Regions from separate parts of the Colwellia sp. MB3u-8 genome, predicted to be linked through region 2. Evidence: predicted binding sites of a transcription regulator. Region 2 holds the regulator's gene; each other region holds the start of a gene.

Region 1 (8,377 bases), on a different contig from region 2:
AGTAAAACCACTACGGTAGAAAACCACAGCAGCTGTAATATCATCATCCATATACCGTAAATAACCAAGTGTAATAGCGGTAAATTGGGTGATAAAACCACAGTAAACAAAGCGACAAAATATATTGGCGCTTTTGGGTTTAAGGCATTACATAAAAAACCTTTCGCAATCGCGCTTAAATGGGGATGTTTTTTCAGCACCTTTTGCTCGCTGACTTTGCCAATAGGGTCAAGGTTACTAACCGGTTTAGCGCTTAAACCTTGCACACCTAAGTAGATTAAATAACCACCACCGATAATTTTTATCGCCCACAACGCGGTTGCTGAGTTAGCGATAACAGCAGCTAAACCTAGCGCAGAATAAATAATATGCACCGACAAGCCCAATGCAATACCAATACTGACCATAAAGCCTGTTTGTTTGCCGTTAGACAAAGTTTGCTGCGACACCAAAACAAAATCAGGCCCTGGTGATGCTGCCGCCAACAAATGTATGGAGGTTATTAATAGTAAGCCTTGCATTAAATCCATGAGTATTCCCTAAACAGCCACCTGAACGATATTCTCGTAAAATAGCCTAAAAAGCGACTAATAACACTTATGTCGATAACATGATAAAAACTCATCACTAAATTAACACGGTTAAAATATAGCTGAAAATATTAGTTTAAAAAGAATAAGTTATTGATAAAAATAATTTTCTTTATCAATTAGCCGTTATGAAATGCATAATAATACCTCTAACTAGGTGGCCAAATTAACTATGTCACTTCGATGAGTATGTTAGCCAATATGGCTTTTACGGGTAATAATATAGCGTTGAGCAATTTTTTGTAGATCCCACTTAAGTCCATCAACCGCTAAGCCGAGCTTAATGTGATGGGCCCAATATGTATAGCCAAGTTAATTTCATCTGAGACAAGAATAATTAACGATAACAGAGCAATTAAAACGGATACATCGTCAGAAGTTACCTTGCTTGAAGTTCAACACAACACGGCCTTTGTCGCTAAATCTGTCTAGATATTTCGATTTTATGCCATGGGTAAAGAGTTAATAAAAACACGTATGTTACAGTGCAGGTATTATTTAATATTATTGCCAAAAACACTCAAAATTTGTGACACGTACTTGGCCAATAAGTAAATAAATCTGATGCGCAGTTGAGACTTTATCAGCTATAAAATAAGTCTAAGTTATTATTTATATTGAGAAGTATTATGATGAAAGATACAAAAAATGAAGTTACGGATGAAATTAAAGCAAAACTATTGTATTGGCGTAATATAAAAAGTAAGAGAAATAAAACCTTGCTCATTGTTTTGCTTTTAAGCTTGGTTGGCTTAAAGGTATTTACCACAGTGTTAACCTTTGAGTGGCTAGCGGGTTTATTTAACTCGGTATAAAGTAATATTTAAAATAGCTGAGTAATAGCCCAGCTTAAGTGGTGTTAGTTATGCTTACTGAGCCTTATTTTAGTCAGAGATATTTAAGTTAGATATATGTAATCGATGAATTTATATCAAGTTGATTATTTGCTGTTAAAGAAATTTAAGTGCTTATTCAAGATGATTAACCCGAGTTAATTAAGCAAAATACCTCGACAGTTTTTAAATATGTAAGGCAATATCAATGTTGAACAGCTTGTCACTAGTGGAGTAACTCGGCTACTTTCATATCGTTAATTATTTTAAATTATTTTAACTTGTTTTAATTTCAGCTGAGCTTAATTTTACACTCAAATAGGTGCTAACAGCTTAAGGAATATAGTGATTTCAAAATTACCCCGATGGGTAGAATACGGTGCATTTGTACTTGCTTTAGTGGCAGGACTTATTAATGCGGTTGGATTGTTAGGCTTTAAACATCAATCGATTTCGCACTTATCTGGCACGGCCACACTGCTTGGCACAGGAGTCGTAAACTCGACATTTACTGATGCTTTTCATTTGCTGCTTATTCTATTTAGCTTTTTAATAGGGGCGGGTATATCGGGCTACTTTATACGCGGTGGGGCCTTAAAGTTAGGCCGCAATTATAGTGGTTTGCTTTACCTAGAAGCGGCATTGCTTTTTGGCGCTATTTATTTCTTAACAAAAGATTCTTTAAATGGCCATTATTTGGCCTCAGCCGCGTGTGGATTGCAAAATGCATTAGCCACTACTTATAGTGGTGCAGTGATCAGAACAACTCATGTTACAGGTATCTTTACTGATTTGGGTATTATGTTGGGTGCAAAATTAAGGGGAGATACATTTGATAATAGAAAGGCATTATTATTTTTGTTAATTATTATAGGATTTGTTGTCGGTGGGAGCTTAGGTACTTATTTATTTATTTTATTTAAATTTTACGCGTTATTTGTACCCGCAGGTATTTGTATTTTATTAGCCTTAATATATTCAATCTATAATGCGAAAGCGAAAGCTAGGGGCTAGCACTTTTACCATTTTTCAGCTTGCCAAGGTTGAGGGTAAATTTATCACTAGTCTATTAGGTCGCTTTATTGATGCTTCACCAGATAGTGTTTGTTGCAAAGGTGGAGTTATCGATGAAAGCCCCCATATCAACTCATGTGATCATAAAATCATCGTGCTAGCTTTCATATAGGAGAGGTAATGCAAGACTTGAAGCAACAATTAGATTTTATTTTAGAGTTAGACCGTCTTAAAGCTGTCTACCGAAAGGTGATGGTAAAGGCGGATAAGAATAGACCAGAAAACAGTGCCGAGCATAGCTGGCATATTGCCATGATGGCGCAAACCTTACATGTTTATGCCGCAGAGCCAGTCAATGTTGCTCGAGTTACTAGCATGTTACTTATTCATGACATAGTAGAAATTGATGCCGGCGATACTTTTGCTTTTGCTGCACAAGCCGAACTTGATGCGCAAGAAGCCAAAGAGCTTGATGCGGCAAAGCGTATTTTTGGTTTGTTGCCTGAAAAGCAATACTCAGAAATGCTAAACTTGTGGCTAGAGTTTGAAGCGGCAGAAACAACCGATGCTAAATTTGCCAAAGCAATGGATCGCGTATTACCTTTACTGCAAAATATGAAAAATGATGGAGGGAGTTGGGCTAAGCATAATGTTAGCCGATCTGAAGTTATTGCGCGTAACAATCTCTTAGATGGTTTAGCCCCAAAATTATGGACTTATGTTGCTGAGCAAATTGAGTTTGCCGTAGAAAAAGGCTGGTTACGCAACGCGTAGCGGTAATAAAACTTCTAGGTATTTATAGCAATGCCTTAGTGGCTTGTTAATATATAAGTCAACAAGCCGCTAAGCTTCTATCTTTTAAATTTAAGAATATGACCTTTGAAGTCTTGTTTAATGTAATCGGTATGCTCAGGTTTAATATGGGTAGAGCTAAAACCAAAATCTAGCATTTTTGTACTTAATTTAGTTTTGCGCCCGCGACCCGGATCAACAAGAATAACTTCACAACTTTTGTTTGCATGGGCTTGGATGAAGTTGGCAAGCAATTCAATATGTTCATTTTCATATAATAGGTCACTACCTATGATTAAATCAAAAAGTCCTAAGCTATCTTGTTTATTTGACCAATTAGTTTGCTCATAGTTAATCGGACCGTCTTGATTAAGCAGGGTGTTTCTCAGTAAAAATTTTCCTACTTCGGGGTGGTAATCTGTTGCGGTTATATCCGCTTTTTGTTTGTTTAATAGTAAGCTACTAAGCGCTATGCCACAGCCTACTTCTAATACCCGTTTTGTGCCAACGGGGTATTGCGAGATAAAATGTGCCAGCACTAAGCTTGATGGCCAAATAACACCAAATAAAGACCAAGTTGCCGATGAAATGCCTAAGTTTTGGGCAATGTCTTCAGGGTCATAAAATTCTTGTTTATCACGTAAGGTACAAAGATGGATATCAGTATTACCAAACTCGATGGTTTGATAACTGTAGCGAAGGTTTGTCATTGTGCTGCCTAGGTAGGCGCGGAGCCAAGTCTCTTAAGACAAATGGCAAAGTGCGCGAGTCGGCTAAGATTACAGTGTTTAGCTTAAATGACAATATATTTCGCGCGCTATAATTTAGCTTGTACAGGTTTTTTGTCGCGAATTTTTTTGGCAACTAAACGATAAACGACTAAAGCAGATTAAAATGTTTAGACGTCTATACGTTTAGAGGTTGACATAGCTAGCAATCCAAGTCACATTGTAGGTAAATATAAATGGTAAAGAGCAATACTGTTTTACAGTGTTATTTTATAGCGATCACAGATATAACGAATTACCCGACATTAGGTTATTACTATGCCCATAAAAATCCCCGATGAATTGCCCGCTTTAACGATTTTAGACAAAGAAAATATTTTTGTTATGTCTGAACGTCGCGCTGCAGATCAAGAAATTCGCCCAATGGAAGTAGCTATTCTTAACCTAATGCCCAATAAAATTGAAACTGAAGTGCAAATTCTGCGCATGTTGGCCAATACACCATTGCAAATTAATGTTGAATTTGTCCGCATACATGCCAATGAATCTAAGAATACGCCGCAAGCACATCTAGATAATTTCTATCGCTTGTTCGACGATATAAAGCATAAACAATATGACGGTTTAATTATTACCGGTGCGCCGCTGGCGTTGTTGGATTATCAGCAAGTAACCTTTTGGGACAAAATTTGTCAAGTGTTTGACTGGGCAGAAAAAAATGTGACTTCAACCATGTTTTCTTGTTGGGCAGCACATGCCGCGCTTTATCATCATTATGGTTTGAAGCGACATTTGCGTAAAAAAAAGCTCTCTGGCGTCTATCACCACCATTGTTTGAAACCAGAAGAGCAGTTAACCCGAGGCTTCGATGAAAGTTTTAATGTGCCTCATTCTCGCTATGGTTATATCGATAAATCGGATTATCAAACACTGGAACATCTAGAAATATTAGCGGAATCAGCTGAGGCAGGGGTGTATTTATCTGCGAGTAAAAATAAGCAGCAAGTCTACCTTACTGGCCATCCAGAGTATGACGCAACAACCTTGAGTGAAGAGTATTTTCGTGATCTTGAAATGGGCCGTACCACGTCAATGCCTGAGCATTATTTTACTGAAAATGATCCCCATTCAGCCACAGCAAACACCTGGCGCAGCCATGGTAGTTTACTTTTTACCAATTGGTTAAATTATTACGTTTATCAAATTACGCCGTATCAATTAGATGCAAACCATATTAAAGCCATTCATCCAGGGAAATCTCGTGTCTAAGCAAGTAAATACTCAATCAAAAGCACCTGTGGTGCAGTCAGTTTCTTATGGCCGATTACAAGCCGAATTAAAAAAGCGCATTCTTATTTTAGATGGTGCTATGGGCACTATGATCCAAGCGTATAAATTTGAAGAGCAAGATTATCGTGGCGAGCAGTTTGCTGATTGGCATAGCGACGTTAAAGGTAACAACGATATGTTGGTGCTGACTCAACCTGAGGTTATTAAAGCTATTCACCGCGAATACCTTGTTGCCGGTGCTGACATTCTTGAAACCAATACTTTTAACGCCACCACTATCGCCATGTCTGATTACGATATGGCGGAGTACAGTGCTGATATTAATTTCGCTGCGGCGCAATTAGCACGTGAAGTGGCTGATGAATTCACCGCGAAAAATCCAGATAAACCCCGTTTTGTGGCTGGCGTGTTAGGGCCAACAAACCGCACTTGTTCAATTTCCCCTGATGTTAACGATCCAGCGTATCGTAATGTCACCTTTGATCAGCTCAAAGACGCTTACATTGAATCAACCAACGCCTTGATTGACGGCGGCAGTGACATCATTTTAATTGAAACAATATTTGATACCCTCAATGCTAAAGCCGCTATATTTGCCGTTGAAACCGTATTTGAAAGTCGTGGTGAACGTTTACCTGTGATGATTTCAGGCACGATTACCGATGCCTCAGGGCGAACGTTATCAGGGCAAACCACCGAAGCGTTTTACAATTCTTTACGTCACGCTAGACCGATTTCATTTGGTTTAAACTGTGCGCTTGGCCCGGTTGAATTACGCCAATATGTGGAGGAATTAAGCCATATTTCAGATGTGGCGATTTCTGCTCATCCTAATGCGGGTTTGCCTAATGCTTTTGGTGAATATGATTTTACCGTTGAAGATATGGACAAGCATGTTGCTGAGTGGGCCAATGCGGGTTTTTTAAATATTATTGGTGGCTGTTGTGGCACCACGCCAGCGCATATTAAAGGCATGGCTGATGCCGTAGCGAATATCACACCTCGGGAAATTAAAGCGAAAGAAATAGCTTGTCGTTTATCCGGCTTAGAAGCACTGACCATCAAAGACGATAGCTTGTTTGTTAACGTAGGTGAACGTACTAATGTGACAGGATCTGCGGTTTTTAAACGCTTAATTACTGACGAAAATTACGACCAAGCCATCGCAGTAGCCTTACAACAAGTTGAAAACGGCGCGCAGATTATCGATATCAACATGGATGAAGGCATGTTGGACTCACAAGCGGCCATGGTTCGATTCCTGAATTTAATTGCGGGTGAGCCAGATATCGCCAAAGTGCCGATTATGTTGGACTCTTCTAAATGGGGTATTTTAGAAGCGGGTTTAAAATGTATTCAAGGTAAGGGCATTGTAAACTCAATCAGTTTAAAAGAGGGTGAAGACAACTTTCGTGAACAAGCTGAACTGCTGCGCCGTTATGGTGCTGCGGTGATTATTATGGCGTTTGATGAAAAAGGCCAAGCTGATACTCGTGAACGTAAGTATCAAATTTGTCAGCGCGCTTATCATATTTTGGTCAATGAAATTGGCTATCCCGCTGAAGATATTATTTTTGATCCTAATGTTTTTGCGGTGGCTACTGGCATCGACGAGCATAACAATTATGCGCGTGACTTTATTGAAGCGGTAGGTGACATTAAGCAAAACTTACCCCATGCCATGATTTCTGGTGGTGTCTCTAATGTCTCGTTCTCATTTCGCGGCAATAACCCAGTGCGCGAAGCGATACATGCGGTTTTTCTTTATCATGCGATAAAAAATGGTATGGACATGGGTATAGTTAATGCCGGCCAGTTAGCGATTTATTCTGACATCCCCGACAACCTGCGTCTAGCCGTTGAAGACGTGATACAAAACTCTGATGATGGCGCTACTGAACGCCTACTCGATGTGGCACAAGAATATCGTGGCCAAGCGGGTAGTCAAAATAGCAAAGCTGATTTAACCTGGCGTGAATTAGAGGTGAATAAGCGCTTAGAATATTCGCTTGTTAAAGGTATTAATGAGTTTATTCTTGAGGACACTGAAGCGGCTAGATTAGTCGCTAAACGGCCATTAGATGTTATCGAAGGGCCGTTGATGGACGGCATGAATGTGGTCGGTGATTTATTTGGAGCTGGCGAAATGTTTTTACCGCAAGTGGTAAAATCTGCCCGCGTAATGAAACAAGCGGTCGCGCATTTAAACCCTTTTATTGAAGCAGAAAAAACTGAAGTAAGATCTAACGGTAAAATATTACTGGCAACGGTGAAAGGCGATGTTCATGACATAGGTAAAAATATCGTTGGCGTGGTTTTACAGTGTAATAATTATGAGATTATCGATTTAGGTGTGATGGTGTCATGTGAAGAGATTTTACGTGTTGCCCGTGCTGAAAAGGTGGATATTATTGGTTTGTCAGGGTTGATCACTCCCTCACTTGACGAAATGGTGCATGTTGCTAAAGAAATGAAGCGCCAAGAATTTAACTTACCCTTGCTTATCGGTGGTGCCACAACCTCTAAAGCGCATACCGCCGTAAAAATTGAACCTCAATATCAACATCCTGTGGTTTATGTGCCTAATGCTTCACGTTCGGTTTCTGTGGTAAGTACACTACTTTCTGATGAGCATAGAGCGGCCTTTGTTGAGCGCCAAACCGCTGAATACGTTAAAGTGCGTGAACGCCATTACAAAAAAGGCCCACGTTCAAGTTTGATTTCCTTGAAAGACGCACGCGCCAATGCGGTGCCGATTAACTTTGATAACTATACCCCTAAAGTGCCAAATAAATTAGGTGTTACTGTACTTGATAATATCGACTTAAATATTGTTAGGCACTATATCGATTGGACACCATTTTTTATGACTTGGCAGTTATCTGGTAAGTATCCCTTAATTCTTAAGCATGAAGTCGTCGGCGTGGAAGCAACTAAGTTATTTAATGACGCTAATGCGATGTTAGATGATGTTATTAATAATAAAAAATTAACCGCAAAAGCGGTATTTGGTTTGTTTCCAGCGAATCGTGAGCAAGACGACTTACAACTTTACACCGACGACTCGCGTACTGAACCCTTAATGAAATTGCACCAATTACGTCAACAAAGCAAAAAGCCCACGGGCCAA
Region 2 (8,377 bases):
GAAAAGGCACTCATTGAACGCTGTAAAATACCCGTATTTCATGACGATCAACATGGTACTGCTATTGTAACGGCAGCGGGAATGATAAATGCGCTAGAAATTCAAGGTAAAGAACTTCGACACGCTAACATTGTTTGTATGGGGGCTGGTGCTGCAGCTATTGCCTGTATGGAACTGTTGATTAAATGTGGCGCACAACGTGAAAAAATTTATATGCTCGACACTAAAGGGGTTATTCACACCCGCCGTGACGATTTAAATGAATATAAAAAATTATTTGCTAACAATACGGATAAGCGCACGCTAGAAGACGCTATCGATGGTGCTGACGTATTCATTGGTGTATCTGGACCGAACTTACTATTAGCTTCACACGTAAAGCTTATGGCCGCTAAGCCAGTGATTTTTGCGTGTTCAAATCCAGATCCAGAAATTAAACCTGAACTGGCTTTGGCAACACGCGATGATTTAATTATTGCTACTGGCCGTTCAGATTATCCCAACCAAGTAAATAACGTGCTTTGTTTCCCCTTTATTTTCCGTGGTGCATTAGACGTGCGTGCACGTACTATTAATGATGAAATGAAAATTGCCGCCGTACATGCCATTCGCACCTTAGCGAAAGAACCAGTACCAGCTGAAGTATTAGCCGCTAGTGGCAGTGACAACTTAACCTTTGGCAAAGATTATATTATCCCTAAGCCTATGGACTCGCGTTTACGTTCAGCTGTAGCCATTGCGGTTGCTCAAGCGGCAGTAGACTCAGGTGTAGCGGCACTCGCAATGCCTGAGAATTACCAGGGCTAACGGTTACGTTTGTAAGCAATGTAGTTTTAGTTTTAGATTAAGAATGAAATAGAAGGGAAGCTTATTGCTTCCCTTTCTTTTGGGCACTCTGAAATTTAACTTCTAACTTAGGCATTGGCGACATCAAACATTGCTAATAAATTGATAACAGTGAATGTAATGGGCACGATTTGCTACCCTTGTTAAAAAATTGCTACTATTACTGCTGCCAATATAACCACGGTATATCGTGGCTTACGATAAGCCTCGATATTTAGCGTAAATAACAGTGTTTATTCGTACCTAGTCAATCACTTTAGGAAGTTCAATGGATAAAGAAATTAAAGCCTATCTCGCCGATTCTGAACTATTACTAAACGCCGTAGGTGAAGGTATTTACGGTTTAGATACACAAGGGCGAGCTATTTTTATTAACCCTGCAGCAGAAGCCATGACCGGCTGGTCTTACGCTGAACTATTGGGACAAAATATTCATCAGTTTCATCATCATAGTTATAGCAATGGTGAGCCTTATCCCGCTTGTGAATGTAAAATATTCAATACCGCGCTTGACGGTATTTCTCGACAAGTTAGTGGTGAGGTGTTTTGGCGCAAAGATGGCAGTAACTTCCCTGTTGAGTACACAACACGAGCGGTTTATAAAAATAACCATATTATTGGTGCTGTTGCGGTATTTCGTGATGTTAGTCAGCAACAACAAATTGAGTTGGCACTGCGCAGTGCTTTGGAAAATGTACAATCGCTTACTGAGCAACTTCAGGCTGAAAATACTTATTTGCAGAATGAGTTAGCGCAAGAGTGGTCGTCTGCTGGCTTGGTGGGTAGAAGCCCAATAATCACAAAAATGCTGTCGCAAGTAGAGCTAGTTGCACAAACTGATAGTACTGTACTTATATTGGGAGAGAATGGCACAGGTAAAGAGTTGGTTGCTCGTAATATTCATGCCTTAAGTCAACGTAAAAACTCTACTATGGTAAAAGTTAATTGTGCTGCATTCGCCCCCAGCTTGCTTGAATCTGAACTATTCGGGCATGAAAAAGGCGCATTTACTGGCGCGACTGAACGACGCAAAGGCCGTTTTGAATTAGCGACTGGAGGTACGTTATTTCTTGATGAAATTGGTGAATTATCTATGGCAGCACAAGGCAAGTTACTACGGGTATTACAAGAGCAAGAGTTTGAACGGGTCGGCGGCAGTGAAACTGTTAAGGTCAATATAAGGGTTATCGCGGCTACTAACCGTGATTTATCGGCGATGATTACCCAAGGTACATTTAGAATTGATTTGTTTTATCGGCTTAATGTTTTTCCGGTAACTGTTCCACCGCTGCGTGATCGCCAAGAAGATATACCACTTTTATCACAGGTGATTATCAGTACACTGAATAAAACGCTAGGTAAAAACATCAGTGCTATTAGTAACCGTAGCTTAACTCAATTAATGCAATATCAATGGCCTGGTAATATTCGTGAATTGCAAAACGTACTTGAGCGCGAGATGATTTTAACTAAATCGACTATTCTAAATTTTAACTTTAAAACCTCGTCAAAATCACTTACCCCTCCTGTTATAGAAACCTTAGCACAAGTGGAAGCCCGCTATATATTAAGTGTGTTAAAAGCCTGTAAATGGCGCATTGGTGGTGAAATAGGTGCCGCTAAGCAATTAGGCTTACCTGAAAGTACATTACGCTCTCGCATGAGTAAATTGAAAATTGTACGTCCTAACTAATAATTTTCACTATAAAAATAATATGCCAGGCACGATATATCGCCAAATCGCGATATGTCGTGCTTTATGGTGGGATCTGCATAAAGTTGGTAACTATAAATAATATATTAAACAATGAGTTAATTTAATTTTATAACTTGGTTCATATTTTGCTATTAGCAACTATCTTAACGTTAGTTTTAGTAGTAAACCATGAAGTTTGATTTTAAAGCAGAAGATTTGATCATTAAGCCCTACAAATCTGAATCCTCAGTCTATGTCCGTAAACAAAAAGGTCGTTATCAACGTATTCGACAATTCACTGGCTTAGCCTTTGTTTTATTATTTATGTTGATGCCTTGGCTTAATTTTCAAGGTAATCAGGCTGTTTTACTGGATATAGGTAAGCAACAGTTTCATATCTTTTCACAAACATTTTTTCCGCAGGACTTTATCATTTTAGCGGGATTATTGCTGGTTAGTTGCTACTTACTTTTCTTTTTAACCACTTGGCTTGGTCGAATTTGGTGTGGTTATACCTGTCCTCAAACCGTATGGACCTTCAGTTTTATTTGGGTGGAAGAATGGTTGGAGGGTACGCGCAATCAACGTATTAAACGTGATGAACAGCCATTGTCATTAGATACCTTAGCAAGAAAATCTGCCAAGCACTTTATTTGGGGGTTAATCGCATTTTTTACCGCAACAACATTTATCAGTTACTTTTTACCGGCCCGCGCACTGTATCTTGATTTATTACAATGGCAGTGGGATGGGCTAACTACTTTCTGGGTGCTGTTTTTTACTGTTTGTACCTACGGTAATGCCGGCTGGTTACGTGAAAAAATGTGTATTTACATGTGCCCTTATTCACGCTTTCAATCAGCCATGTTTGATAAAAATACCCTAGTGGTTGCTTATGATAAATTGCGTGGTGAAAGCCGCGGTGCTCGTAAACGTAACCAGCAGCCAAAAGACCTAGGTTTGGGTGATTGTGTAGACTGTAACCTTTGTGTGGAAGTGTGCCCAGTGGGTATCGATATTCGTAATGGCTTGCAATACGAATGTATTAATTGCGGTGCTTGCATTGATGCCTGTGATCAAACCATGAGCAAGTTTAATTATGCTAAAGGCTTAATTAGTTATACCAGTGAAAATGCACTAGCAGGTAAAAAGGTTAAATTGCTACGGCCGAAAATTATTGGCTATGCTGTTATGTCGGTATTAGCCATGGCATTTATGATCTTTACTATTCAAGTGCGGGTGCCGATTGAATTTTCTATTTTGCGGGATCGAGGCACATTATTTCAGCTCGACTTTCAAGATAAGGTGACGAATAGTTACTTATTGAAAATTACTAATAAATCAAAAGTTGATCGCCAATTTGAGATCACAGTGTTGGAAAAAGTGGTGAGTTTAAGTGTTGACGGCAAGGTGATGATAAAAGCGGGTGAAATCGCCAGTGTGCCTGTACATTTAACGATGACACCGGAAAACATCAGCCAAAAAATCACGCCAGTGACACTGACTGTTGCCGTTGATAATATGCCGGATATTAAGCTTGTTAAAGAAACTAAATTCTTTTCAAATTAATTAATTTCGTTAGCTAATGACTAGTGATTGTGAAAAAAACCTCTAGGTGAGGTCTTTTTTAATTAAATCATGAAAAGTTCATTACGGAAGAAAAATACGTTAAAATATCATGACTTGGACGATGAGTAGTGAAAATGAATAGAGAACAAAGCATGACCAAAACGATCAAACAAAGCATATCAAATATTGCCCTCGTGGTTGAAGACTACGATGATGCGATTGCATTCTATAGCAAAAAATTAAACTTTCAGCTTATTGAAGATACTGACTTAGGCGGCGGAAAACGTTGGGTGCAAATATCACCACCGAATTCAAATGGCACCCACATACTGCTTGCTAAAGCCAGTAACGACGAGCAAAGCCAATCAGTGGGCAATCAAGCGGGCGGACGAGTATTTTTATTTCTGCAAACCAATGACTTTTGGCGCGACTATCAACAGATGAAAAGCCAAGGTGTTGAGTTTAACGAAGAGCCGCGCGTGGAAGAATATGGCACGGTTGTGGTGTTTAAAGATTTATATGGTACTAAGTGGGATTTATTGCAGTTGAATGATGCGACTTTGTAGATTTATAGCTATCAGCTATCAACCGTCAGTCATGAGTTAATGTAGCTGCTTAGTTAAATTCGATCATAGTCAAGTTTCAGTTATTAAGCTTTTTAATTTGTGGACACTATGAAACATTAAGGCTAAGTAAATCAAAATTATGTAAAGCTGGATGCTGGCCATATGGGTGACGGGCATAATTTTTTTTATTTGAACGATGCTGACTTTAAAAAGTCATTCTAATGTAAACTAAAAATGCAAACTAAATAAATATCGTTCCAGTTTGAAGTATATTCAAATAGCGCTGATGCACAGAAATAAATTCTTTTGGTATTTAGCGGCATACTGCAGGGGGGTTGTTCCGTTTTATATTTCAAAGCAACTCTTGCTAATCACCCGTATTTTTTAGTAATAAAAAAGGCGCTAATCAGCGCCTTGTTTATTTACTTGTTGTACTACTGGTTTTAATCTTCTAATTCCGCTTCGTGTTCACTAAAGTCAGTTATACCTTTTGCTTCCAAAGCCCGACGAACACTCGCGGGTAATTTTTGTGTGTTGTCTTTAGCCAAGTCACTATCATCAGGTAATGGTTGGCCAGTAAAGGCGTGTAAAAACGCTTCACATAACAGCTCACTGTTGGTGGCATGACGCAAGTTATTCACTTGGCGACGTGTACGTTCATCAGTGAGCACTTTTAACACACGTAAAGGGATAGACACGGTGATCTTTTTGACTTGTTCACTTTTCTTCCCGTGTTCGGCGTATGGGTTAATATACTCGCCATTCCACTCTGCCATGAATATTCCTCTATGCTAATTAATTGAGATAAACTTATCCTTGTTAAACCTGTCTGGTAGGCCAGTTTGTGATAAATTTATTCTTACTACTTGATTTTACTGGTTGTGGGGCGTGAGTCAATAACGAATGTGTAGAAGTTTAGAAGTCTAAAGTACTTGACCCGCGAACTTAAACCATTTAGATTGATAGACGTCCAAACATCTATACAGAAAATATTTTTACCGGAGTACACATGAGCGAGAAAAAAATTGCCACTACCGCTGTTCGAGCAGGTATTAATAGCGACCAACACCATGGCGCTGTTATTCCAGCTCTTCACCTTTCAAGCACCTATGCACTGAAAGGTTTTAACGACAAGCGTCAGTTTGACTATTCACGCACCGGTAATCCAACTCGCGCTACGTTTGCCCAAGCTATTACAGATTTAGAGCAGGGTGCCGTTGGCATTGTGACAAATACCGGCATGTCAGCGGTACATCTTATTTGCCAATTACTTGATACACAAGACACGGTTGTTATTCCGCATGATTGCTATGGCGGAAGTTTTCGATTATTTACCCATCTTGCCAAGCGGGGTCAGTTTACGCTCGTGGTGGTTGATCAAAATGATCAACAAGCCTTGGCGCAAGCCTTAGCAACAAAACCTAAATTAGTGTTAGTTGAATCACCGAGTAATCCATTGTTACGCTTAGTTGATATTGCTGCCATTACCAAACAAGCCCATCAAGTTGGCGCATTAGTGGCGGTTGATAACACCTTTATGTCGCCAGTATTGCAGCAACCCTTGTTATTGGGTGCCGATATTGTTTTTCACTCCACCACCAAATATATTAATGGTCACAGCGACGTGGTGGGCGGTGTGCTAGTCACCAAAGAACAAGCTTTAGGTGAAAAACTAGCTTGGTGGGCAAACTGCATTGGTATTACGGGTTCAGCTTTTGATAGTTTTTTAGCTTTGCGTGGCTTAAAAACTTTGCCAATACGGATGAAGCAGCATCAAATTAATGCCAATGCCGTGGCAAAATTTTTGCAACAGCATTCGGCTATTCAACAGGTTTATTTTCCGGGTTTAGCCAGCCATCCGCAACATGAATTAGCTAAAAAACAGCAGTATGATTTTGGAGCTATGATGAGTTTTGAGCTTAAAGGTGGCGTTGAAGCGGTTAAAATACTGTTTGATAAACTTGAACTTTTCACCCTAGCGCAATCACTTGGAGGTGTTGAAAGTTTGATCTGTCATCCGTCAACCATGACCCATGCGGGGATGGAAATTGAAGCACAACTTACCGCCGGTATTACCCAGTCATTAGTGCGACTTTCTGTTGGTATTGAAGATATTGACGATATACTGGCCGACCTATCTCAGGCGCTCGATGCCAGCCAAGCTTAAAGCGGTTATCTATAGTCATTAAGCGTTATATATAAATAATTTAAAGGCGGTATGACAAGGTTGTCATACCTGTGGTAGTAAAATGATCGATTCAAATACAGCGGTAACGCTTAGCTCTCCAAAAAATCACTTGGCAAAAGTTGCCTGTAATGTCCATAAATTTGGTGGTAGTAGTTTAGCCACCAGTGCTTGCGTTGAACGTGTGGTGGATATTATTCGTCAGCATTGCCAACTCAATGACATTATTGTGGTATCTGCCAATGGCAATACCACGGATGCATTATTTAATCTTTATCAACTCGCAATAGAGCTTCAGGACATAACTTCGCTTAACACTGAGCAAGTGAGCACGAGTCATGAGGTAAACACCTTGCGTGAGAATTTGCTGGTAACTATTACTGCACTTAATGTGACGCAAGCTCAGTTAATTGATGAACTGTTAAATGCCAGTAGTGCCGCCAGACTCAAAAATTTACTGAAGCAGGATGTTGCACAAATAACAGAAAATTTACTGACTGATCCCCTTAGTGATCCATTGAGTTATCAAAATGACTTATTGGCCTTTGGTGAGGTTTGGTCCGCGCGCTTGTTATCTGCGGTATTGAGTGAAAGTGTGTGTCCAAGTTATATGTTGGATGCCAGAGACTTTCTTTTACTAAAAGATGAAAAAAATTGTGCCATTGATTATACCGTGAGCCAGGAAAACTTTTTACCGCTGCAAAAACAAGACCAACTGATGATCGTTACCGGTTATATTGCGCGCAATAAACAGCAACAAGCCTGCACGTTAGGGCGCAATGGTAGTGATTACTCAGCAACTATAATGGCGGCACTGTCAGGCGCGGGCAATGTAACGCTTTGGACTGACGTTGATGGTATTTATAGTGCTGACCCAAGGCTTGTACCCTTAGCGAGAAAATTACACCGTTTACCTAATGCGGTTGCCAATGAACTGGGCCGTTTGGGTAACCCAGTATTACATGCCAAAACCTTACAGCCATTAACCAACCATAATACCCATTTACATGTTGCCAGTAGTTTTGCACCTGAGGTTAGCGGCACTGAAATAGGCAAGTTTGGCCAAATAGCGAAACAAGAACTTTCAGTCACCAGTTTAAACGATTTAATATTAGCGAAATCAAGCAGCTTTTTAGCTAAATCGGGCGAATTAGCGGTCAGTGAATTTTCACCTATTTGTTACAATATTGACGAAGGTTACCTAGTCGTAACGCAGGCCCAACAAAAAGCGCTCAGCCAATGGTTAGCAAGTCATGACACTGAAGTGACCTTTAGGCCGGTAGCGATTATTGCCATTGTTGGCCATAGTGTGGCGAAACAAGGCGATATGCGGGCTAGATTTAAAAGAGCGCTTAAGCATCAACAAAGCTTACATTTTTTACATGCCTTTAATGAACACAGTTATATTGCGGTTTTACCTGAGCCATGCTCGAGTGAAATACTCAATAATGTTCATGCGGATATGACTAAAGACGCGAAAAATATTGCCCTTGTTGTCGCTGGATTAGGTAATAT
Region 3 (8,377 bases), on a different contig from region 2:
TTGATGTTGAGACAAGAATAATTTTAAACCGTGTTTAGTATTACCTATCGAGGATTTTATATGAGTACCCCAAATTCAGAGGCTTTTTATGGCCATCCGGGCGGATTGAAAACACTTTTCGTCACCGAAATGTGGGAACGCATGAGCTATTACGGCATGCGCGCACTGCTTGTTCTTTTTATGACAGCAACCTTACAAGAAGGTGGTTTAGCATTAACTATTGCATCGGCAACCGCTATTTATGGTTTATATACAGGTACCGTCTATTTTATGGGCTTACCCGGCGGTTGGATAGCAGACAGATTACTGGGTGGGCAAAGAGCGGTTTGGTATGGCGGCATGATCATCATGTTTGGCCACATAGTTTTAGCTATCCCAAATGACAAAACATTCTTTATTGGTTTGATCTTAGTTATTTTAGGTACGGGTTTATTAAAGCCTAATATTGGCGCTATGGTTGGCCAATTATATAGTGAAAATGATAAGCGCCGTGATAGTGGTTATGCTATTTATTACATGGGCATTAACTTAGGTTCTTTCATTGGCTATTTAGTTTGTGGTTATTTAGCTTCAGATTTTGGTTGGCATTATGCCTTTGGCGCCGCAGCAATAGGTATGGCCGCCGGCCTTATTCAATATAAAATTACCACACCAAAATTAGAAGGTGTTGGCGCAAAACCGGTTGCACCTTTATCAGCAAAAGGTCAACGCACTAGCTGGATAATTATAGTAGCTTCGCTAGTCGCCATTGCAGTGGTCACTGTTTTAACCTTTGAAGGCATTGTGGTGATAGACCCTATTGCCACTGCACAATATGTTGCGATAGCATTTACTTTAATTTTTGTGATTTATTATGCCATTATTTACTTTTTTAGTGACTTAACCGGCAATGAAAAGAAAAAACTTTGGGCACTATTATTAATTTGTATTGCCTCAGCTTTTTTCTGGTCTGGCTTTGAACAAGCTGGCTCATCATTAAACTTATTCGCTCGTGATTACACTGACCGTATGATAGGTTCGTTTGAAATTCCAACGGCATGGTTTCAGTTTTCTAATGCGATGTTTATTGTTTTGCTATCACCTTTTTTCGCCGCGTTTTGGATTAAATTAGGTCAAAGAATGGTTACACCTGCATACGGCATTAAATGTGCTGTTGGCTTAATTATTATGGCAAGTGGCTTTATCGTGATGTTTTTTGCCGCACAATATGCAGCAAGTGGCTTACAAGTTGCGCCCGGTTGGTTAATTACCACTTACTTTTTACACACAGTGGGTGAGTTATGCTTAAGTCCTATTGCCTTAAGTGCCGTAAGTAAATTATCACCAAGAAGATTTGCTGGCCAAATGATGGGTGTATTTGTCTTAACGTATTCAATTGGTAATATTATTTCTGGTTTGCTTGCTGGTAATTACGATCCAAACAACGTTGAACAAATTCCAGCCTTATATATTCAAATCAGTTTATTTAGTATCGGTATTGGTATTATTATTTTACTCATTGGCTTGAAATCTAGATTCTGGGAAGCCTTAGAAACAGAAGAAGATGACACTTCATCGCCGGTTGAAGGTAAAAGCGCAACATCTACTGCATAATTATTTTGAATAATTAACATTAAAAATAGCCAACTAGATGTTGGCTATTTTTTTGTCTATGAAAATTGTTTAAGCTATCAGTAAAAGAAAATAGCTGTCAGCTTTCAGTAAAACATTAGAGTTGATGGTTGATAAAATTTTTTTAGGTCGAACTTTAGTCCGTCAAGCTTACAGCGAATAAAAAACCTAGTGGCATAAAGCCAAACAGACAAATAAACTGAAAGCTATTTTTTTAAATCTGACAGCTCAAAACTTCAAACTCAGCGCTGTCTTTTAAAACCTAAGGAGAAAACGCTATTGATGATGTCTACACGAAATGAAATAAGAAAATCACTGAGAACTAAACGCCAAAGTCTTAGTGAGGTTGAGCAACAAGAGTTCTCCGATGATTTACTCATTCAACTCAGCGCCCGTAGAGATGTGCTAGCGGCAAAAAACATTGCGCTTTATTTAGCCAATGACAGTGAGCTTGATGCTATGCCCTTTATAAAATGGTGCTGGCAAAACAACAAAAAGACCTACTTACCTGTTATTCACCCTTTTAGTCATGGGCAGTTATTATTTCTCCATTATGATGAAAGCAGTGTCATGAAAAAAAATAACTATGGCATTTTAGAACCTAAACTTGACGTGCGTTTGATTAAAGCTATCGGCGAAATAGATATTATTTTTACCCCCTTGGTTGCGTTTGACCCATTAGGTAATCGTTTAGGCATGGGCGGCGGATTCTACGATAGAACCTTATCATCCTGGTATCAGCAATACCGCCATCAGAATCAACCGCATGAGGTTACACAAAGCAAGTTAACAAAGCCTTATCCCATAGGCTTAGCACATGACATCCAATTAATAGACGCCATTCCCACACAACTGTGGGATATTCCCTTACCTGAGATTATTACGCCAACAAGACAATATAAATTTGATATCCATAAATAAAAGCTAATTAACTCGATACTCTTGTTATAATACTGACCAAAGCTAGAAGCGATAGTTAAGAGATAGCTAGATAGCTGTCAGTTTTAAGCTTTCAGCTATCAGTAAGTTACGAAGAGATAGTTGAGAGGTAGCTAGATAGCTGTCAGTTTTAAGCTCTCAGCTATCAGTAAGTTACAAAGACATAGTTAAAATATGTCTCGAAAACTTCTTTTGCTTTATAACTACCTCTCACTGAATGCTAATCACTTCTAACTTTTAACTGAACACTATCGTTTACTGAAAGCTGACAGCTTAAAACTGATCGCTAATTTTTTTTACTTATTTAAAACAGGCCTATTATGACTCAAGATGACATGAAAAAAGCGGCAGCAATAAAAGCCCTAGACTATATCAAAGCAGATACCATTGTTGGTGTCGGTACTGGCTCAACGGTAAATTATTTTATCGACGCCCTTGCCACCATTAAAGATAAAATTATTGGCGTAGTTTCAAGCTCTGAAGGCTCAACTGAGCGTTTAAAATCATATGGTATTGAAGTGTTTGAGCTTAATAACGTTGACGGTATTGATGTTTATGTTGATGGCGCTGATGAAATTAGCCCTCACATGCATATGATCAAAGGTGGCGGTGCTGCCCTTACCCGCGAAAAAATTGTTGCTGCGGTGGCAAAAACCTTCATTTGTATCGCCGATGACACTAAGCAAGTGCCTATGCTAGGTCGTTTTCCATTGCCGGTAGAAGTTATCCCAATGGCGCGCAGTTATGTCGCCAGAGAGCTAGTAAAATTAGGTGGTGATCCGGTTTATCGCCAAGGGGTTATTACCGACAACGGCAATGTTATTCTTGATGTGCATAACTTAAAAATAATGGACCCTAAAGCGTTAGAAAACAGCATTAACGCTATTGTTGGTGTTGTGACTAATGGCTTGTTTGCTAATCGTCCAGCAAATGTCTTAATTATCGGCAGTGCAGAGGGTACAAAAATAATAAAATAACACTTTAGAGTTTATACCCTATATGGTATTTTAGGTATCTAGCCATCTAAAAGCTTATTTGAAATATATTTAAGTACATCAATGTTTGATCGAGAGAAGATAAACTATCATGAGCAACAATTCACTAGCAAAAGACAAGATTAAGATACTACTTCTAGAAGGTGTTCACCAGAGCGCCCTTGAAGAGCTGAAAAATAAAGGCTATTCAAATATTGAATATATTAAAGCCTCACTTTCAGAAGCAGAGCTAATTAATAAAATTGCCGACGTGCACTTTGTTGGTATACGTTCTCGCACTGACTTAAATAAAAATGTTTTAAGCCACGCTAAAAAGCTGGTTGCTATTGGTTGCTTCTGTATTGGTACCAATCAAGTAGACAAAGCCGCAGCACAATCATTTGGTATCCCAGTATTTAATGCGCCATTTTCAAATACCCGCTCGGTCGCTGAGTTAGTATTGGGCGAAACATTATTATTATTACGTGGTATTCCAGAAAAAAGTGCCCAAGCACATCGTGGTGTTTGGAATAAATCAGCTACGGGTTCAGTTGAAGCCAGAGGCAAAACCTTAGGTATTATCGGTTATGGTCATATTGGTATGCAACTTGGCATACTAGCCGAAACTTTAGGGATGAAAGTTCGCTTTTTCGATATTGAAACTAAACTGCCTTTAGGCAATGCCAGCCAAGCGCCGACTATGACTTCATTATTGAAAGAAGCGGATGTTATTAGTTTGCATGTACCTGAAACGCCACAAACCAAAAATATGATGGGTGCAGCAGAATTTGAGGTCATGAAACAGGGTGTTATCTTTATTAATGCTTCGCGCGGCACTGTTGTTGATATTGAGGCCTTAGCCGAGGCATTAACCAGTAAAAAAGTGGCTGGTGCAGCAATTGACGTATTCCCGGTTGAACCTAAAAGTAATGACGATGAGTTTTTTAGCCCGTTACGTGCATTTGATAACGTGATTTTAACACCACATATTGGTGGCAGTACCAAAGAAGCGCAAGAAAATATTGGCCTTGAAGTAGCAAGTAAACTTGCTAAATATTCAGATAATGGTTCAACTTTATCTGCTGTTAATTTTCCTGAAGTATCCTTACCTGGCCATCTTGGCACAAGTCGTTTATTGCACATTCACCACAATAGACCTGGGGTGTTAACGCAAATCAACCAAATGTTTGCCAAACTCAATATCAATATTGCCGCTCAGTATTTACAAACCGCTGATCAAATTGGCTATGTAGTGATTGATATTGAAGCTGAAAATAGCAAGTTAGCCTTAAAAGAATTAAAACAGATTGATGGAACAATCAGAGTAAGATTATTAAACTAATATCAACGCTGATTTGAAAAACTAAAAAGCCAAAGAATATCTTCTTTGGCTTTTTTATTTCTGCTGCCGTTTGAGCTATAACACACTATGTTAAGTGCTTAACTTGATAAGATAAATACCGATTTACTATGACTCACCGTAAAGATTTATTTACCTCACAGCGACTTACTCACAGCATTGCCATATTTCCTGTACCTATTCGCTATTGTACGTCAATGCACCCGCGTTATTACTTACATGGATGTAGACTACTTAGTATTTCTCTGGCACAAAAAAATCACCGTACTTCCTGTAGATAAAAGGCAGTAAAAACTGCCCTTTAACACTAGCCTGATCTTACGCTAACGAGCGCAGTAACTAATTGAGTAAGTAGGCTCTAAGTTCAGCAAAGTCAGTTGAACTTGTGGTGGATAGAATAGTTTCACTCGCACAATCAGCAAGCTCTTTTGGTAAGCCTATCGGTTGTCCTAAGGTACTTTCAACAATATCTTTAAATTTCGCTGGATGCGCGGTACCCAAAAACACACCAAATTCAGTATCAAGGGCATTATATTGCAGCGCTCTATAAGCAACCGCCGCATGAGGTTCACTGATGTAGCCAAGTTTAGCCAGTTGGATCATCGCCATTTGTGTTTGCTCTTCATCAATTGATACTGAAGTGACACAATCTTGCGCAACTAATCCCGCTTTTAACATATGCTCTATACGTGGCCAATTATTGGGGTTACTAACATCCATAGCATTAGAGATGGTTGCTACCGTTTCATGAGGTGTCCATTCGCCCGTTTTTAAATAGCGAGGCACGGTATCATTGGCATTTGTGGCAGCAATAAAACGCTTAATAGGTAAACCTAAGGCTTTAGCAAAAAGTCCGGCAGTAAGGTTACCAAAATTACCACTGGGAATAGCAAAAACAATATCGCTCAGTGCATCTGTACCTTTTTGACGATAAAGTTGTGCAACCGCTTCAAAGTAATAGCAAATTTGTGCCAACAAGCGACTAATATTAATCGAGTTAGCTGAATTTAATCCAATAGCCTCTTTAAGCTCTTGATCATCAAAAGACTGTTTAACAAGCGCCTGACAGTCGTCAAACGTGCCTTCTACCGCAATAGTACGAATATTACCGCCTAGGGTAGTAAACATTTTTTCTTGTAATAAACTTATTTTTCCTTTCGGGTATAAGATCACGACATCAATGTTGTCAATACCGTGAAAAGCATGTGCTACTGCAGCGCCAGTATCACCAGAGGTTGCGGTTAAAATAGTGACTTTTTTACCTTCACCAAACGCTTGTAAACATTTGGCCATAAAGCGAGCACCAAAATCTTTAAACGCCAGTGTCGGTCCGTGAAATAATTCTAGTATGGCTCTACTTTCACTAATAGGCTGTATTTGTGCTGGAAAATTAAAGGCGTCAGTGACAATTTCAGTTAACTGCTCTTCGGTTAAATCTTCGCTAACAAAAGGGTAAAGTACTTTAACGCTACGCTCAATCATCGGCAGCGCAAGTAAGGCTTCAATATTATCAAAATGGGGTAATTCTTCTGGAAAAAACAAGCCTTGATTACGCCCTAAACCTTGCTTTACCGCGCCAGAAAAACTGACTCGTTCATCGTTTTCTTTTAAATTATAAAATTTCACACTCAATTCCTATATAGGGTTTAATCTCGAGGTTTAAAGCAACAGATATTATTGCTCTTTAAGGTAAACTCACTGCACCTTGAGTATCAGCTTGGCAAATATGAACAAATCCTTCACTGCTGCCGGTCGCTGATGTTTGTAAATAATGGTTGTTTAACCAGCTAGCAAATTCTCTCGCTTTTGCTAGATTGTCTGTGACACAAAAAAGTGTTGGGCCTGAGCCAGAAATGCCAACAGCTAAACAGCCCTGTTGTGTTAAATAACTTGCCGCTTCGCTGTAGCCAGGTAAAATTGATTTTCGATAAGGCTCAGCAACCACATCAGTTAATACCGCAAAGGCTTGCGCTTTATCAGCGCGATGACAAGCATCAACAAATGTGGCTAAATTCTGCCCAAAACTGATCAAGTCAGCACGAGAATAAGCGTCTGGTAATATATCTCTTGCCGCTTTGGTTGATATTTCAATGCCTGGATACGCCATAACAAAATAACAGTCTTGAAATGGCGGTAAATTACGGGCAATAATATCGTGGTCGGGCACCATTAGCTGCATACCGCCTAAAAAACATGGTGCAACATTGTCGTAGTGAAGGCTACCACTAATTTGTGCTTCCATCTTTCCCATCATTTTTAACAGCGCTTTCTTTGAAAAGCTAAACTGATGGTACTTTTCATAAAAAGCATTTAAGCCGGCAATGGCTGCCACCACTGAACAGGCGCTAGAGCCTAATCCGCTGCCCACTGGCATGCGTTTATCTAAGCTTATTTTTACTTCAACACTCGCCTGTTTACTGGCAAATAACTCTTTATTAAACAAGAGTAAACACTGCCAAACAATATTTAGCTTAACATCACTGGGTAACTTATGTGCAAAATCACCGGTAACCGCTAATTGATCGCCGTCATTACTAGGGCTAACCGTCACCACATCACCCAATAATGTGCCATCAAGGGGTTTAACCGCTAAACCTAAAATATCAAAACCGACATTAACATTGCCAATTGAAGCAGGTGCAAATACTGAAACGCTCATTAGTCTTGTTGCTCCCATGCTAATGTTCTTAATAAATCACCAAAAACACCGGCAGCGGTTACCGCAGCGCCAGCACCATAACCCCTTAAAACGAAAGGTAATGGTTGATAATAGCGGCTATGAATCGCTAAAGCGTTTTCGCCATCTTTAACACTATATAAAGGATGTTCTTTACCGACAGCTTCGATAGTCACCTGACATTTCCCTTCAACGATGTTACCAATGTATCTAAGCACTTTGCCATCAGCTTTTGCGACATTAATTCGCTCAGCAAAAGCTTGATCTAAGCTGGGTAAATTGCTCATAAAGGTGGCTACGTCGCCACTAGCGTCAAATGAGTTAGCCAACACTGGCTCTATTTCAATGTCATCTAGTTCTAACGCCATACCCGCTTCTCTGGCCATAATAAGCAATTTACGCGCTACGTCCATACCGCTCAGGTCATCGCGCGGATCAGGTTCAGTAAAGCCTTGTTCTTTCGCTAAATTTGTTGCTTGAGATAAGGTCATGCCCTCATCAAGTTTACCAAATATATAGGATAAAGAGCCTGATAATACCCCTTCAAAGCGCACCAGTTCATCACCGGCTTTCAATAAGTTTTGTAAGGTATCAATTACAGGTAAACCTGCGCCAACGGTTGTTTCATATAAAAATCGACGGTTGGTTTTTTGTGCTGCTGTTCTTAGTGCTTGATAATACTGCCAAGAGTCGGTGTTGGCTTTCTTATTGGGCGTTACCACATTAAAGCCCGCTTCTAAATAATCCACATATTGCAATGCGAGTGCTTCATTAGATGTACAATCAACTAATACGGGGTTAATTAAATGATTTTGA
Region 4 (8,377 bases), on a different contig from region 2:
GCGGTGGCGGTGGTTAGGCGTTCATCTTGAAATTCAACTTTAACACCAAATCGTCCGGATACTCGGTTACCAAATTTTTTCGCGTCATGGGTCAAAGGCTGCTCGCTGCCATCCATATTGAGTGGCAAACCCACCACAATAAAGTCAGGTTGCCATTCGTGCATAAATTTGGTCATTTTATCCCAATCAGGAATACCATCACGCGCTTTTACTGAACCCAAAGCGGAAGCTAAACCGGTTATTTCTTGACCGACAGCAACCCCAATATACTTTTTGCCAAAATCAAAGCCAAGTATTGTTCGTTCGCCAATCGCGGCTTTACTCGCCATTATGCATGCCCTACTTCACTGGATAAATGAGCCATATCAATACCCAATTTATCAGTGGCTTTTTTCCACCTTTGCTCAATAGGGGTATTAAATATAATATCGCCATCAGCGGGGGTGAGTAGCCAAGAGTTAGCTTTAATTTCTTCCTCTAATTGGCCCGGTCCCCAGCCAGCATAACCTAGGGTTACCATATATTTTTCAGGTGCTTGTGCCGTACCTAGGGCCAATAAAATATCTTTTGAGGTCGTGATCATTACGTCAGCAGTTAAGGCTAAAGAACTATTCCAGCCTGCTTGTGTGCTGTGTAAAACAAAGCCACGGTCTTGTGATACTGGGCCACCAGTTAAGACTTGTTGGTCTAACTCGGGTGTGGCAATTTTATCTTGATCTATTTGGGTTAATAATTCGTTCAAGGTGACATTGATAGGAAGGTTTATGATCAAACCCATTGCCCCTTCAGCATTATGCTCACAGATATAAGTCACTGTTTTATTAAAATAAGAGTCGTCTAAACTGGGCATAGCAATCAAAAGTTGATTTTCAAAACTATCCATAAATATACCTTAATAATCAGAGAGAAATACGCTAAAGGTCACTTTGCCTTTAGCAATCTTATTGCGATTGATATTAACTAGCGTTTTCTGATGTTTTGCTCAATAGCATCCATGAGTTTACCGCTAATATTTATTGGGTATGCTGCTTCAATTTCGCGAATACAGGTTGGACTTGTTACATTGATTTCGGTGACTTTGTTGCCAATAACGTCTAAACCAACAAAAAATAATCCACGTTTTTTCAATTCTGGTGCAATAGTTTCTGCAATAAATTTGTCGCTAGCACTTAATGGACGCGCTTCACCACGACCACCAGCGGCTAAATTACCGCGGGTTTCTCCTTGTGCAGGAATGCGGGCTAAACAGTAAGGCATAGGTTCACCATTAACGATTAATATGCGTTTATCACCGTCAACGATTTCTGGCAGGTACTCTTGTACCATAGCATATTGTGTTGAATGTGCTGTTAATGTTTCAAGAATTACGCCAACATTGGGATCATTCTCACCAATACGAAATATAGATGAACCACCCATACCGTCTAAGGGTTTGATGATAATATCTTTGTTTTCTTTATGAAATTCTCTGATTTTTTGATTATTACGTGTGACTAATGTTTTTGGTGTTAACTCTGGAAACCAAGCGGTAAATAATTTTTCGTTACAATCACGTAAACTTTGTGGCTTATTAACAATCAAAGTGCCCGCAACTTCTGCGCGTTCTAACATGTAGGTGGCATAAATAAACTCAGTGTCAAACGGCGGATCTTTTCGCATTAATACCGCATCTAAGTCAGCTACATTGATGTCTTCTCGTTCATCTAATTCATACCAATGCTCAGTGTCGTCAAATACTTTCACTTTGGCTGCGGTTGCTCGACAAACGCCTTGCTCTAAATAGAGATCTTGCATTTCCATATAATAAATTTCATAACCACGCGCTTGCGCTTCAAGCATCATCGCCATTGAAGAATCTTTTTTTACCTTGACCTGGGCAATGGGGTCCATAACAACGCCAATTTTTATGCTCATGTGTTTTCCTAAAGGTTATATGTTGATAAATGCCATGGCATTATGTAAATGCTACAAGCCATTAAATTCTTAGCTGGTCTTTCTGTTAGTTGCTCTATGGTGCACTAAACTTAACACTTAGTTAATTTAAATCACCGTAACGACATTGTAATGCCGTTATTGCGGTTAGGGCTGCGGTTTCTGTTCTTAGTACCCGCGGCCCGAGTAAAACATCGTGAAAGCCTGCTGTATTGGCACGAGAAATTTCATCATCACTTAAACCACCTTCTGGCCCAATCAACAGGCGAACCCGTTGGTTTTCTATTGGCAAACTCATAATAGAGTGCTGGGCTTTAGGGTGTAAATTTAGCTTTAATGCTGAACTGTCTTGTTGTAACCACTCATCCAAATAAATGGGTAGGGCAACAATAGGGACAGTGCAACGGCCACTTTGCTCACAAGCGCTGATCACTATTTTTTGCCATTGCTGGTGCTTTTTCTCTAAACGCTCGCCGCTAAGCTTTACATTGCAACGTTCACTGAAAATAGGCGTAATGGTATTAACACCTAACTCTACCGATTTTTGCAGAGTAAAGTCCATGCGTTCACCGCGTGAAATACCTTGTGCTAAATGAATATTAAGTGGCGACTCGTTTGCAACGATTTTTTTAGTAATAATTTCTACATCAGCAGACTTTTTATTTACATTACAAAGTCTTGCTTGATACTCAAAATAACCTTCTTGCTCTGCTATACCATTAAATAGCGTAATATCATCGCCGTCTTTAAGTCGTAATACGCGCACAATATGGCCAAAAGCGTCAGCATTTAATACTTGTGTTTGACCTATTTCAAATGCTTGTGCTTGGTAAATACGAGGGTTACGCATATAAGGTTATCCATGTTTATTGTCGCAGCTATAGATGAGTGATTTACAGTAGCCGTTCAGGTTAAAATTAATAGCGATTAAAGGCCAAGGCTTTGTTGCTAGAAAGTATGAGTCATAATTTTTTCTAATATAGCCTGTTAATAAGGGCAACTCATCGTAAATTCAATTGTTTATATTAAAAAAATGACATTATTTTTTGTTAGCACTTGTTCGAAATAAAGCAGAAAAACTCGCAGGCTATGAAAATACTTGAAATTGAGATACGGCTAATCTTGATTGAATTTTTATTAAGATAAGTCACTTGCCAGACGATTTATTATTTGCAGCTAACTTATTATATAACCCGTGTTATTTTTCTCTATTTGCTTGAGTATATCACTGTAATCATTGAGGTTGGTGAAGTACCTGCTAAATAAGTGGCAGCGGATGATGATATTTAGCCAAGTGTGACGAGCAAGGGCATATTAGGAGTATTTTTATACGTTATGGCTGGTAAGCTTATTGAAAATAAGAGTATGAAAATAAGAGTATGAAAATAAAAAACCGCTCAAAGAGCGGTTTTTTTTAAACAGAAGCTTTAATCAAAGTACGAATTAAATACCGGCTGACAAGCGCAGTGCTTCCGCTTTATCTGTTTTTTCCCAGCTAAATGCGGTGAAGGTATCATCGCCAACGGTCATTTCAAAGGGTTCGCGACCAAAGTGACCATAAGCCGCCGTTTGCTTATACATAGGGTGTAGCAAGTCTAACATTTTAGTTATACCGTAAGGACGCAAGTCAAAGTGTTCACGTACTATTTCAACCAAACGCTCTTCAGACACTTTACCGGTACCAAAAGTATCAATTGAGATTGAGGTCGGCTCAGCAACACCAATAGCGTAAGATATTTGAATTTCACAACGCTCAGCCAAACCGGCTGCGACAATGTTTTTGGCAACATAGCGACCAGCATAAGCCGCACTGCGATCGACTTTTGATGGATCTTTACCCGAGAAAGCACCACCGCCATGACGAGCCATACCGCCATAAGTATCAACAATAATTTTACGACCGGTTAAACCACAATCGCCGACAGGACCACCAATAACAAAGCGACCTGTTGGGTTGATATGATATTTAGTGTCTTTGGTTAATAACTCGGCAGGTAAAACATGCTTAATAATGTTTTCCATTACGGCATTGTGCAAGTCTTCTTGTTTAATATCTGGATTATGCTGAGTTGACAACACAACGGTATCAATAGCTACAGGCTTGTTATCTTTATAAATAAAGGTTACTTGGCTTTTTGCATCTGGACGTAACCAAGGTAAAATTCCTGATTTACGTGCTTCCGCCTGACGCTCAACTAAACGGTGCGAGTAATATAGTGGCGCAGGCATCAGGGTTTCGGTTTCATTGGTCGCATAACCAAACATTAAACCTTGATCACCGGCACCTTGGTCTTCTGGATTTTCTCGGTCAACACCTTGGGCAATTTCGGGTGATTGTTGGCCTATTAAGTTCATAATCCCGCATGTTGCGCCATCAAAGCCAACATCTGATGAGGTATAGCCAATCTCAGAAATAACATCACGGGTAATTTGTTCTAAATCTACCCAAGCAGAGGTTGAAACCTCACCTGAAATAATAGCAACACCCGTTTTTACCATAGTTTCACAAGCAACGCGTGCATGTTTGTCTTTGGCAATAATAGCATCTAAAACCGCATCAGAAATTTGATCGGCAATTTTATCTGGATGTCCTTCTGACACTGACTCAGAAGTAAAAAGGTGTGTAGACATAAAACCTCGGTAAAAATTAACTGAAAAACAATAATCGTCTTTAATAACGATATTCTAACTGTTTAGTTAATCTTTTTCTAGATTTATTTACGCCTAGATGGCTAAACGTCTTTAGGGTGTGGCAATTTTGAGTAAACTTTGATGGCAATTTCTTGAGCATATTGAATTTTAATGAGGTAAAAAATGAAGTTAGGTCATTAAGGATAGCTATTTAAGCATAATGGCCGTTGCCAAATATGGCTAAAAAGCGCTTGTTGTCTTAAGCAATACTTCGAACTGTAAAAGGTCGTTGTGCCTAAGTTTTTACTGGGATTAATGAGCTGATGTAAGGCTAATTGCCGTTTTAATTGTTCAGTTACCGGTTGTGCTGTTTCCATAACAACTACGCTGTCGCCACATATTTCGTTAATCAAGTTTTTGACTAACGGGTAATGTGTGCAACCTAATACGATAGTATCTACCCCTTTTTCGAGTAAAGGTTGTAAATAGTTCAACAGCATTAATTTGCACTCAGGCGAATTTTTCTTATCTTGTTCAATAAGTTCTACCAAGCCGGGACAAGGCTGAATAGTAACATCAGTGTTATAACTATATTGCGCCACTAAGGCTAAAAAGCGTTTATTTTCAGCCGTAGCTTTAGTGACTAATATGGCTACTTTTTTATTTTCACTCATATTTACGGCCGGCTTTATGGCAGGTTCAACACCAATAACAGGAATTGAAATATTTCTCCGTAGCTGATCTATAGCATTAACCGTGGCGGTATTGCAGGCAACAACGATAGCTTTAGCGTTACGGGCAATAAACCACTGGGCAATTTCATTAACCCGTTGTTGAATAAATTCAGTAGACTTTTCACCGTAGGGTGCATATAGAGTATCAGCGACATAGAGCAAATTTTCATGGGGTAATTGCTGTTCAATGCACTGGGTGATAGATAAACCACCAACGCCGGAGTCAAATATACCAATAGGATCGGCATTAGCCGTTTGGCGTTTACTTTTTAGGATTGAAGTAGCTGCTTTTATATCAGCTTGGTTTTGCATGGGCATTAATTAAGCACAGCTTAAGTTTGGTGTAGTTAGTTAGGCTAAGTATATTATCAACAAGCAAATGAGATCTATACATATTTTGAGATAGGTAGTGATTGCAAAGCTGTCGCAATTGAGATGAGTCCCGAAGGCAGAGCATTTAGGGACGTTTAAAGACCAGTCTCAGCTGTCAGTAAGTTAAAAAAGTTTGAAGTGTGGTTTTTCCGTGCTTCCTCCTATAGCTCTCCTGCTTTTCTCCCTGTGAATAATTTTGTTATTTTTTACAGAGAGGAAAAAATGAGAAGGGAAGGAGGGCTAATTAGCACAGCTGTCTTAGAAAAATTGAACGTTACGATAAGATTTAGCTAAATAAAATCATTGATAATTTAAGGATTGACCATGAATATGCGGGTTGATTTTTTAATGCGATTAATCTTGATTTTCTAGCAAGGCGCGAAAATATTGTTGATATTATAGGATGAGTTACAGAATTAGAAAATAGAGGAAAGTGACTTCCAAGGTGCCGCAGTTCACATTTGTCCTGAACACCGGGTGTTCAGGGCGGACGTATCATGCTAACCGTAGGCTTCCCGATACGAGCCGGGCTTGCACAATAGTTAATAATCAACATCCTTAGGTAAAACTTATCGGCTCAGGGACATAGTTCACAAACAAACACCCCAGAAGTCACAAACATTATAGCGAATAATGTCAGCCAAATTAAGTCTTTTATTACTTATAAGACCTGTTCGCTTAATGCTTGAACAAATTGAAGTTTCTTTAAACGAAAGTAGTTTATTTAAAAATAGGTTAAACGATGAATAAGTCTATTAGGCAGATTTAGTACGGTTTACCGCTTGTTCAATGGTGGCTTGTAGTAATTCAATTTTGCTTTGCATTCTTTCGCGTTCTTGCTCTTGCTCATATCGGGCTTGGATTAAATCATGCGCAAGGTTTAATGACATCATCACCAGCGACTGCTCAACAGTTTTTGTTGAGAATTTTTTCTTGGCGTCTTGTTCTAAACGTTTGTTTATTTCACTCGCCGCCTGCAACAACGCAGACTCATTTCCCGCTGGACAAGCGACTTTTAGTCGTTTGTTGGCAACATTTATGGTGACTGTGTGTTGGCTCATTGCGTGTATATTCTCAATGCATAATATTAGTTTATTGAGCTCTAAACTCAAAAAATTGCGCTACTCGCTTGTAATACCAAGAAAAATACTGATAACTAAACTTAGTGCGCCATAAGATGAAACTATAACGGTGAGCGCTACACTATGCAAGTGATCTCTATGGTTTTTTCTGGAATCAAGGCTATGCCAATGTTAAGATAGCTAACAATATCCCCCTGATTGAATTTATATTTTTATGTCTAATAACACCGCTTTAGATTTTTCCGCCGCACAAGCGATATTAACCAGTGAAGGTATTGAGGCACATGCTGCTGAAATTCACGGTGTGCTAACAGGTTTGATTTCTGCAGGCTTTGAATTTGAAAGTAATGATTATATCGCTATGGTTAATGACATGCTTAATAATGCTGAAGGTTTACCGGTAGCCATTAAAAGCTTAGTTAAAGACATTTATAGTGATATTTGGCAAAAAATCCTTGATGACTCATACGGCTTCCAATTAATGCTACCCGATGATGATGACTCAATTATTGAACGCGGGCACGCACTAAGTAAGTGGGTGCAAGGCTTCAACTTAGGCTTTGGTTTACAACAAATTAAAAATGCCGCTTTGTCTGAAGATGTTAAAGAAGTATTGGTCGACTTTGGCGAAATTGCTAACTTGTCAGATGAAATGGAAGAAAATGAAGCGACCGAGCAAGCGTATTTTGAAATTGCTGAATATGTTAGAATCTCTGCGCTACTGTGTTTTACTGAATTAGGTGCGCCACCCGCGCAACAAGACACAAGCGCGACCTTGCACTAGCGCTTTGCGGTTAAAGTGCTTTAGTAATAAAGCACTTAACGCTGACCTTTTAACGCTGACCTTTTTAAAACTGAAACACCAATAACTTAAAAATCAGCTTAAAACACTCAAGGTTGAAGACCTAACTGTTAAAATTTAATTAAAAAATAAGCTGGTATCCATGATCAAAAACACCTTATTGCCCGTTGCTGAATTTTGTCAGCGTAGAAATGATTTTATGGCGCAAATGCCGGTAAATAGCATTGCATTAATTTCTGCTGGTCAGGAAGTTACCCGCAGTAATGACACCGAATATCCATTTTGCCAAAATAAGCACTTTTATTATCTTACCGGTTTTAATGAACCCGATGCCATTTTAGCCTTAATTAAAGGTGATGACGCAAGGTCAGCAGAAAGTGTTTTATTTTCTCGTGAAAAAGATCCTCAGCAAGAGATTTGGCATGGACGACGTGTTGGTCAAGTGCAAGCGGTTGACCTTTATCAGTTTAATAAGTGTTTTAGCTTAGCAGAAATTGATGAGCAATTATTGCCGTTAATGGCAGGTAAAACCGCCGTATTAATTTGCCAGCATGAACAAAAGGCATTCCAGCAACAAGTACTTGCATGGTTAGCCGAGATTAAAAAGGCAGCTCGCACGGGTGTTAAAGCACCAAGGACCTTGATTGATTGCAGTAACTTGCTAGATGAAATGCGCTTACATAAATCAAATGCTGAACTTGATATTATGCGCCAGGTTAATGTCATCAGTGGCGGCGCTCATCAAAGAGCAATGCAACAAACTAAAGCTGGTAAGTTTGAATATCAAATAGAAGCAGAGTTATTGCACGAATTTGCAACTAATG

The links. The regulator MetJ, encoded in region 2, represses methionine synthesis genes. The targets are predictions, from matches to a motif close to TAGACGTCTAGACGTCTA.
Region 1: the regulator MetJ is predicted to act here: its motif matches at 4,129-4,146, upstream of metA (homoserine O-succinyltransferase).
Region 3: the regulator MetJ is predicted to act here: its motif matches at 3,567-3,584, upstream of serA (phosphoglycerate dehydrogenase).
Region 4: the regulator MetJ is predicted to act here: its motif matches at 4,658-4,675, upstream of metK (methionine adenosyltransferase).

The regions. Positions count from the first base shown of each region.
Region 1 is NZ_JACGVA010000062.1:124,103-132,479, reverse strand. It holds gene H4J54_RS09580 (LysE family translocator) at 1-530, opposite strand, end outside; gene H4J54_RS09575 (hypothetical protein) at 1,220-1,405, shown strand; gene H4J54_RS09570 (YoaK family protein) at 1,769-2,437, shown strand; gene H4J54_RS09565 (HD family hydrolase) at 2,618-3,211, shown strand; gene H4J54_RS09560 (methyltransferase) at 3,289-3,939, opposite strand; gene metA (homoserine O-succinyltransferase) at 4,276-5,226, shown strand; gene metH (methionine synthase) at 5,255-8,377, shown strand, end outside.
Region 2 is NZ_JACGVA010000073.1:55,632-64,008, reverse strand. It holds gene H4J54_RS17175 (malic enzyme-like NAD(P)-binding protein) at 1-807, shown strand, start outside; gene H4J54_RS17170 (sigma-54-dependent Fis family transcriptional regulator) at 1,115-2,539, shown strand; gene ccoG (cytochrome c oxidase accessory protein CcoG) at 2,732-4,111, shown strand; gene H4J54_RS17160 (VOC family protein) at 4,264-4,677, shown strand; gene metJ (met regulon transcriptional regulator MetJ) at 5,121-5,453, opposite strand; gene metB (cystathionine gamma-synthase) at 5,687-6,844, shown strand; gene metL (bifunctional aspartate kinase/homoserine dehydrogenase II) at 6,927-8,377, shown strand, end outside.
Region 3 is NZ_JACGVA010000063.1:18,328-26,704, reverse strand. It holds gene H4J54_RS09795 (peptide MFS transporter) at 61-1,593, shown strand; gene H4J54_RS09790 (5-formyltetrahydrofolate cyclo-ligase) at 1,894-2,532, shown strand; gene rpiA (ribose-5-phosphate isomerase RpiA) at 2,871-3,527, shown strand; gene serA (phosphoglycerate dehydrogenase) at 3,637-4,866, shown strand; gene thrC (threonine synthase) at 5,224-6,510, opposite strand; gene thrB (homoserine kinase) at 6,569-7,543, opposite strand; gene thrA (bifunctional aspartate kinase/homoserine dehydrogenase I) at 7,543-8,377, opposite strand, start outside.
Region 4 is NZ_JACGVA010000059.1:270,194-278,570, forward strand. It holds gene ruvX (Holliday junction resolvase RuvX) at 1-329, opposite strand, end outside; gene H4J54_RS07910 (YqgE/AlgH family protein) at 329-883, opposite strand; gene gshB (glutathione synthase) at 961-1,914, opposite strand; gene rsmE (16S rRNA (uracil(1498)-N(3))-methyltransferase) at 2,036-2,782, opposite strand; gene metK (methionine adenosyltransferase) at 3,376-4,563, opposite strand; gene murI (glutamate racemase) at 4,761-5,615, opposite strand; RNA gene ssrS (6S RNA) at 6,103-6,284, opposite strand; gene H4J54_RS07940 (cell division protein ZapA) at 6,425-6,730, opposite strand; gene H4J54_RS07945 (UPF0149 family protein) at 6,966-7,535, shown strand; gene pepP (Xaa-Pro aminopeptidase) at 7,696-8,377, shown strand, end outside.